2 regions of the Shewanella sp. M-Br genome follow, and region 2 is predicted to be linked to the other one. Evidence: riboswitches for the same ligand, from Rfam matches in the RefSeq annotation. Region 2 holds a riboswitch; the other holds the start of a gene.
The links. Region 2 has a riboswitch for lysine ahead of lysC (lysine-sensitive aspartokinase 3). Riboswitches for the same ligand answer to the same signal wherever they lie in the genome.

Region 1: linked by a shared signal. The riboswitch ahead of AAA952_RS17820 (Na+/H+ antiporter NhaC family protein) and the one ahead of lysC (lysine-sensitive aspartokinase 3) in region 2 are both predicted to bind lysine.

What each region holds. Positions count from the first base shown of each region.
Region 1 is NZ_BJBV01000023.1:48,223-52,441, reverse strand. Features, by position in the region: gene AAA952_RS17825 (M3 family metallopeptidase) at 1-548, shown strand, start outside; gene AAA952_RS17820 (Na+/H+ antiporter NhaC family protein) at 692-2,260, opposite strand; lysine riboswitch at 2,340-2,536, opposite strand; gene AAA952_RS17815 (electron transfer flavoprotein subunit alpha/FixB family protein) at 2,632-3,558, opposite strand; gene AAA952_RS17810 (electron transfer flavoprotein subunit beta/FixA family protein) at 3,559-4,219, opposite strand, start outside.
Region 2 is NZ_BJBV01000039.1:19,146-23,364, forward strand. Features, by position in the region: gene AAA952_RS21805 (succinylglutamate desuccinylase/aspartoacylase family protein) at 1-992, opposite strand, end outside; gene lysC (lysine-sensitive aspartokinase 3) at 994-2,349, opposite strand; lysine riboswitch at 2,500-2,674, opposite strand; gene AAA952_RS21815 (DUF3293 domain-containing protein) at 2,775-3,209, opposite strand; gene arcA (two-component system response regulator ArcA) at 3,798-4,219, shown strand, end outside.

The DNA.
Region 1 (4,219 bases), on a different contig from region 2:
CGACGTTTGAAGAAGATTGGGCCGCCCATCCAAAAGTGTTAGCGAACTACGCGAAACACTACGAAACGGGCAAACCCATTCCCGATGAACTGCTGCAAAAACTGCTGAAATCTGGCAGCTTCAACCAAGGCTTTGACACTCTGGAATACATGGCCGCCGCATTAGTAGACATGGAATGGCATTCATTAAGCCCAGATACGCCGTTGCAAGATGTACCAACCTTTGAAGCCAATGCCTTGAAAAAGCACGGCTTAAACATTAGTGCCGTACCTCCGCGTTATAAGTCGACCTATTTTGCCCACGCCTTCCCCGGCGGTTACTCGGCAAGTTATTACGCTTATATGTGGAGTGAGATTTTAGCGGCGGATGCGTTTGCCTATGTACAAACCCAAGGCGGGCTCAATCGTGAAATCGGCATGAAGTACCGCAAAACGATCCGTGAAGTGGGTAATAGCATAGCGCCAATGGACGCCTACAAAAACTTCCGCGGACAAGAACCAACCACAGAAGGCTTACTTAAACGCCGCGGTCTAGATCAAGCACGCTAAGCTAAGAGTTGATAGCCTTAATGCGATAGGCTAGAGATAAAGACAAACTCAGCCTTAACCAAAAAATCAGCCAGCATAATGCTGGCTGATTTATTTTGACTTATTTGTCGTGAACGTTTGCAGTGAAAGGTTTCAATTAACGTCTAGCTAATTGCGCCTTTCGATTTGATTTTAAGTACGATAATACTGATCACAAATGCCACACTACAAGCCACTAAACCCGCGACAACAGACTCGGTAAATCCAAGTGCCACATAACCCACTAAGCTAATAAACGCCGCAATGAGTGCATAAGGTAGTTGAGTCACCACATGGTCGATGTGGTGGCAACTAGCACCCGTAGACGACAAGATAGTCGTGTCGGAAATTGGCGAGCAGTGATCGCCAAATACAGCCCCCGCCAGCACAGAGGCAAGCATAGGCAACATCATGCCAGTGTGGCTTCCCATCGCCATATCAGCAGCAATCGGCAACATGATCCCGAACGTACCCCAGCTAGTACCAGTTGAGAACGCGGTAATACCTGCTAGCACAAACATTAAGGCGGGTAAAAACGCGAACGGAATATTTCCTGTTGCTAAACTCGCCATAAACTTACCGGTTTCGAGTTGACCAATCACACCTGCGATTGTCCAAGCAAATAACAGGATGTAAATCGCCGGCAGCATAGAGCGAGCGCCCTGCACTATACCTTTGACTATCATCAATTTCTCAACGCCTTGCACTAAATTCAATATCAGCGAAACCGCTAGACCAATTAATGCACCAAAGAAAAGTGATGAACTGACATCGGTTTTCTCAAAAGCAGAAATAATATTAAATTCAATCCCTTCCGCCGCGAGTACTTGAGCGCCACTGTTAATCATGAAATAGAGGGTTGCAAATACCAACACGGTAATCGGCAGGAACAAACCTAAAATCTTACCGGTTTCGGCTTCAGGTAAATCCGCGTTCGCCCCAGGCGGTAATCCTTTAGACTCATCGTATAAATTACCACGTTGGGCATTGAGCTCATGCTCACGCATTGGCCCAACATCTAGTCCCATAAAGACAACAAAAAGTAATAATAACAAGGAGAAGATTGCGTAAAAGTTCATCGGGATCATTTGAATAAAAATACTCAAATGACCCGTATCAGCAAAACCATGGGCAGTTAATATCCCGCCAATGAGTGCGATAATATAAGCGCCCCAGCTCGAAACTGGAGATATAACGCACACAGGCGCCGCAGTAGAATCTAATAAATAAGCTAACTTAGCGCGGGAAACATAATAACGATCGGTAACAGGTCGAGCGACCGAACCAACAACTAAACTATTGAAATAATCATCAATAAAAACTACGCAACCTAAAAACATAGTCAATAGTTTAGCGTCACGTTTATTACGTATATGTAAACGAGCCCAATCGGCAAAAGCCCGCGCGCTGCCACTTACGGTAATTAACGCTGTGATCATTCCCAGTACAATTAAGAAACCGAGAATATATAAGTTCCACGAATTTAGACCTTTATCAGTCCAAAAAAGCCCTTTAACGCCATTAAATACAAACTCACCCGTTGCTAAAGGTGAAAATTGATTGAGCAATAAAGCACCAATTAAAATACCTAACCCCAAAGAAAGCAGTACACGGCGAGTCAAGATCGCCAACACGATAGCCACCGCAGGCGGCAACAAGGAAAGTGCCGAATCGGCATAATTCATAACAGTCATTGATTATTATCTTCGTTAAATACGAATGGAGGGCGACTGAACTGGTGGGAAAAGGCAATAGATACCCAAGGTCACCTGTCCTATCAGTAGCGCTCCATAGTAACTATTCCCAATATCCATATCGGAAAATACTATGGCAGTGCTGCACCTATTAGGTACAACCCCAGCAGTCGATCGTGATAAATCGAACCACTTCGGCACCAAATCCTTTCGCAATCGATCAACGGAATCACCCTACTGATCACTACTAATATTTGGCGCGCCTCTACTTCTAAGAACGCCCTTGCACGGGCGTGAGGCACATAAAAACATAAGCGGCTTAGCAGATGCTACCGCAAAGCCACTTAATGTGACCTAGATCACGGATAAAATCAACTGAGACTTGTAATCAGCTCAGGAACCGCCTCAAACAGATCTGCAACGAGTCCATAATCGGCAACTTGAAAAATCGGCGCTTCAGGATCTTTGTTGATTGCAACGATGACTTTAGCGTCTTTCATGCCGGCTAAATGTTGAATCGCGCCAGAAATACCGACGGCAATATACAAGTTTGGCGCAACGATTTTACCAGTTTGACCCACTTGTAAATCGTTAGGCACAAAACCTGCGTCAACGGCTGCGCGTGATGCGCCAACGGCTGCGCCGAGCTTATCAGCAAGTTGCTCCAACATGCCGAAGTTTTCACCACTGCCCATGCCTCGGCCGCCAGATACAATAATGCCAGCATTGCCTAACTCTGGACGGGCAGAAACTGTCAGCGATTGGGAAACAAACTGAGTTCTCGCTTCAAACACTTTATCGAGTGTCGTCACAGCTGCACTGTTACCTTCTGGCGCAGCGTCAAATGCACTAGCGCGCACTGTCATCACTTTAATGGCATCATGGCTTTGCACTGTCGCTAAGGCATTACCCGCATACACAGGGCGCACAAAGGTGTCCGCATTGACGACGGTAATAACTTCTGAGATTTGCGCGACATCTAATAAAGCAGCCACGCGCGGAAGCGTATCCTTACCTAAACTTGAAGCCGAGGCCAGAATGTGACCATAGTTTGGCGCTAAGTCCACCAGCAATTTGGCAAAATTTTCCGCTAAATGCGCTTCATACACGCTGGCATCGGCAACGAGTACTTGGCTAACGCCTTGTAGTGCCTGTGCTGCTTGGACAACCGCGCCACATTGGTGACCCGCAACTAAGACATGTACTTCATCGCCTATGGCACGGGCAGCGGTAACAATTTTTGCCGTATCGAGTTTCAGTGCTGCATTATCATGTTCAGCTAATACTAAAATGGCCATTTAGATCACCTTCGCTTCATTTTTTAACTTTTCAACTAGCTCAGCTACCGACGCTACCATGATGCCCGCTTTACGTTCAGCTGGCGGAGTGACCTTCACAATCGTTTGGTGACTCTTTAACGTCACGCCTAAGTCTGCCACAGTAAATACTTCTAATGGCTTACGCTTGGCTTTCATTATGTTAGGCAGTGAAGCGTAACGGGGTTCGTTCAAACGTAAATCGGCGGTCACAACAGCAGGTAAAGGCAGTTTAAGAGTTTGCATGCCGCCGTCAATTTCACGGGTGACTTGTAATGTATTCGCTTCTAATTTGATTTCTGAAGCAAAGGTCGCCTGTGGCATATCCATTAACGCGGCAAACATTTGGCCAGTTTGGTTATTATCACCATCGATGGATTGCTTACCAAAAATCACCAGCTCTGCTTGTTCTTTGTCTTGTACCGCTTTGAGCAATTTGGCGATAGACACTGGCACGAGCTCTTCTTCAGTATCGATATGAATTGCACGATCTGCGCCTAATGCAAGCGCGGTACGCAGTTGTTCTTGCACGGCTTTATTACCAATACTGACAACAACCACTTCAGTAGCGCTACCCGCTTCTTTTAAACGAACCGCTTCTTCTACTGCGATTTCACAAAAAGGGTTCAACGCCATTTTTAGG
Region 2 (4,219 bases):
GCCGTACCGTATAAATCCATTCGCAGCAAATTCACTAAGGGCTGCCCCGCAGCTAATGGCTCACCCACAGGTGCGAGGTATTCCACTAACCCAGCACTTGGCGCGTGATATTTTTTATAGTCTTTTAGATAACAACCAAAACGCGTCATTTTAGCGGGTGCAACGGTTTCAGCGATCACGCCTCGGTGGCTTAAATATGCCAAAATCCCTTGTGCATCAACCCGTGCATCCTCAAGGCAGACGCGCTCTTGGCTCGCCAATTCCAAGGTTAACGCTGACACTGCAACTCCTAAATCACGCCCTTGAGATTTTGCAAAATCACTCAATTGCCACCAAGGACAAAACGCAGCCTCATCCATGGCGCCACCAAAGGCATTGGGGATAATGAGCGTATAAGGGATCGACAAAAACTGCGCAGCAGCTAAGTCATATTCAGGGCAATACAAGTGCTTACAAGACTTAGGACCAGTGTGCAGATCGAGCACTATATCCGCGCCATGGGCCATAATCTGCAGGTTAACCGCAAGTCTATGACCCGTTGTGATGCCCCATTCATGCCGCAATTTTTGCTGACAGGCTTCAACCAAAGTACTGCGATAGGCTTGGAGCAGCTCGCTATCACTCAGCTTGGTATGTTCACCATACCAAGTCGGTAAATCGATAGCATGATTCAAATACTCACGATTCCAATTCGCGCCCGTAATAGGATCAAATCGGCCAAGGGTAAACTCACCACTTTTTTGGTTGATCCCGAGTGGATTGGCCAATGGCACTAAGGTGATTTCGCCGCGGATGTCACAGTGTTCAAGCTGCTTCATCAACTGATAAATCACCGCATTCCCTTGTACTTCAGCACCGTGGACATTGGCTTGAATATACACTTTGGGGCCAGTCGCCTTATCGTCACTCGGCTTGAAATGGTAGATAGGCAAAGTGAGTGCTTGCCCTGCGGCAAGCTCCCCGATTTGCAGAGACGATGTTGTCGGCAACATACTAAACGCCTTCGAACAGATTTTGATGCAGCGATTTAACCACTTGTGCCGCTTCCGCTTCGGCCACTAACACACACAGATTATGTGGGCTGGCACCTTGGCAAATCATCCGCACATTGTGTGGCTCTAACACTTCAAATACACGGCGACAGATACCCGGTGTCGTCGCAATACGATTACCGATAATCGCCACTAAGGCCAATCCATCTTCAACTCGCACACGACAATGCTGTGATAATTCTTGCAGCAATGCCTCACTCAACAGACCTTGTCCACTTGAATCTGAACCGGTTTTATCGAGGGTTAGAGACACATTCACTTCTGATGTGGTAATCAAATCCACACTGATCTTATGTCGCGCTAATGTCGCAAAGGTTTCCGCTAAAAAGCCCTGCGCATGCAACATTTGCAAGCTGTGAAGATTTAATAGGGTTTGATCGCGGCGCAAAGCCACAGCGCGGAATACGGGCGCATCTTCCACTTGATGACGGATCCAAGTTCCGCCCTTTTCAGGCTCTTTACTTGAACCCACAAACACTTGAATTTGCTGACGAACGGCAGGAAGAATAGTCGCTGGATGCAATACCTTGGCACCAAAGGTCGCCATCTCGGCAGCCTCATTGAAACTGATCTCGGCAATCGGAAAGGCATTGGGCGCCAAACGAGGATCCGTTGTATAAATCCCCGCGACATCGGTCCAAATCTCTACCGCTGAGGCGCGTAACGCTTCAGCTAACAGTGCAGCAGAATAATCACTACCGCCGCGACCTAACGTGGTCGTTTGACCCGATTCATCGGCACCGATAAAGCCTTGTGTCACAATCACTTGCTCCGCTAACAGTGGCTGTAGATAATCACGAGCTAAAGTCGCAATCTTTTCAACCTGAGGTTCAGCGCGGCCAAAGTGGCTGTCAGTACGTAATACTCGGCGCACATCGAAGGCACTTGAGTTGACACCTTTCTCGCGGATCACCGCCGAAAACAACGCCGAAGAACATTGCTCACCGAGGGACAACAACTCATCCATAGTCGCTTTGCTGCGTTGTGATGCGAGCGCTTCACTCAATACCGACATGCGACTCAATAATTTATCTAATGCGGCGGCCACATCGTTAGGACGACCGAGCTTATCTAAAATCGCATATTGAATTTGGGCAATTTGTTTTAATCGCTGTAATCGGCCATCGTCGTTGATCGATTCTTGGGTCAATTCCACTAACAGATTAGTCACGCCGCTCGAAGCGCTGACCACGACTAAACGACAATGAGGATTAGCTAACACTATGTCTGCACAGCGATTCATAGCGTTATAGTCGGCAACTGAGGTGCCACCAAATTTTGCGACAACGAGGGACATTAGCGCACCTCCGTGAAACACGTAGGGCAACAAATAAATGCAGATTGAATAAGATATTGAATAACTAACATGATCACACTCCGAACTGACTTCGTTCGAAGAGCCTGGTGCTCAATGATAACGCACCCCAAAAGAAGGGAAACAGCAATCGTCACCAGAAGCTCTCCACCAATTACAGGTGACAATCGTCAGGATTCAGCCTGAGCGACCGACATAAACATGCAGCAACCATATCTATGCCTCGGCGTTAATCTCCCTCATCAGTCATCGCTGGAGTTTGTGCTCCTCTGACCGACTACCTAGTTAACGCTCCTCTTCTGTTCCTTTCCTAGGAAAGGGACGAAAAAAGTAGCAATAAACCCCTAATGAAGTCAATGCTAATTTCATAACAAATGAACAATTTAAATAAAATCTTTTGAAAACAACTAAATGTTCAAATCGGGTAGCTCGTATACCAGCTGCACATAATCTCTAAATTTGCCTAAACACACTTCATCATGTCCATCCAAGGTGCAAGGCACTAAGCTCACATCCCCTTGTTCGACAACATAAATCGCATATTGATTAAATTTCTTACCCAATTGCAATGCCATCGTTCTATCGATAAACACGGCCCAACTTTTTTCCATGTGGGATAAATCCGGTGCTGCGCCCACTAAAGCACGATAAGGGCTACCGAGTAATTCAATTTCACGGAGAAGTTGGCGATCGAGTAAACGGTTTTGGCTGGGAGAGAGAAGCTTTGAAGCGGGATTATGAGTGGTAATAACAGCAAAGGAAAAATCACAGGATAATGCTTGAGTCAGCAAAAACAACGGCGCTTGGTAACATTGCCACAAATTTTGAGTCGTATTGTCCATTGGTAGTCTAGTCGAAAAATGAACCCAAGCTAGTGTAGCAGAGTGATTGTAAAATCCAAAGAGGCGTGAACTGGCTCACAGGAATAAGAAATACATTAGTTATACTAATCAATAGCTAAAGTAAATATCATGGTAAAAACCCCTGCTCACCTAAAATTTGTTAACATTTCATTTGTTAACAAATGACTAAAACGAGTACAATGTACGTACTGGTGAGTTGAAACAGATTGAGCAAGATGCTTATCGTTCAATACAGTTTGTTACATATATCGCTTTAAGTAACGTGAACTGACCGGGCATCTGTTTAAAATCTGTTCTACATTTGATTTGTCTTTTAAACATTTAAAAAAAACAATAGTTAAGGAACTTATTCTAACTATTGCTTATCGAAGTTGGTACTGATTACGTTTTCTCGTATTACACTTAAACGTGCACTTAATCTACATCCAGATATAGATGTCACCGTAAAGATTTTCCTTTTGAGCACAAAGCAGTTCAAGGAAGTATCAACGCTTTTATGAATATAAGAGCCCGAAGTAAGTTGCTCTTATTGGTTAGTATAAACTGATTAAAATTTAGGTAAATAATATGCAAAATCCGCACATTCTGATCGTTGAAGATGAAGCCGTTACCCGTAACACGCTGAGAAGTATTTTCGAGGCAGAAGGGTATGTGGTAACTGAGGCCAATGATGGCGCAGAAATGCATAAGGCTATGCAGGAAAACAAAATTAACTTGGTCGTTATGGACATTAACTTGCCAGGCAAGAATGGCCTGTTGTTAGCACGTGAACTACGTGAAATCAACAACATAGGTCTGATCTTCCTGACAGGTCGTGACAACGAAGTCGACAAAATCCTTGGACTTGAAATTGGCGCGGACGATTATATTACCAAGCCGTTCAACCCACGTGAATTGACGATTCGTGCTCGTAACCTTCTGACTCGCGTCAACAGCGCTGGTGCCGAAGTCGAAGAAAAGAGCTCAGTAGAATACTACCGCTTCAACGA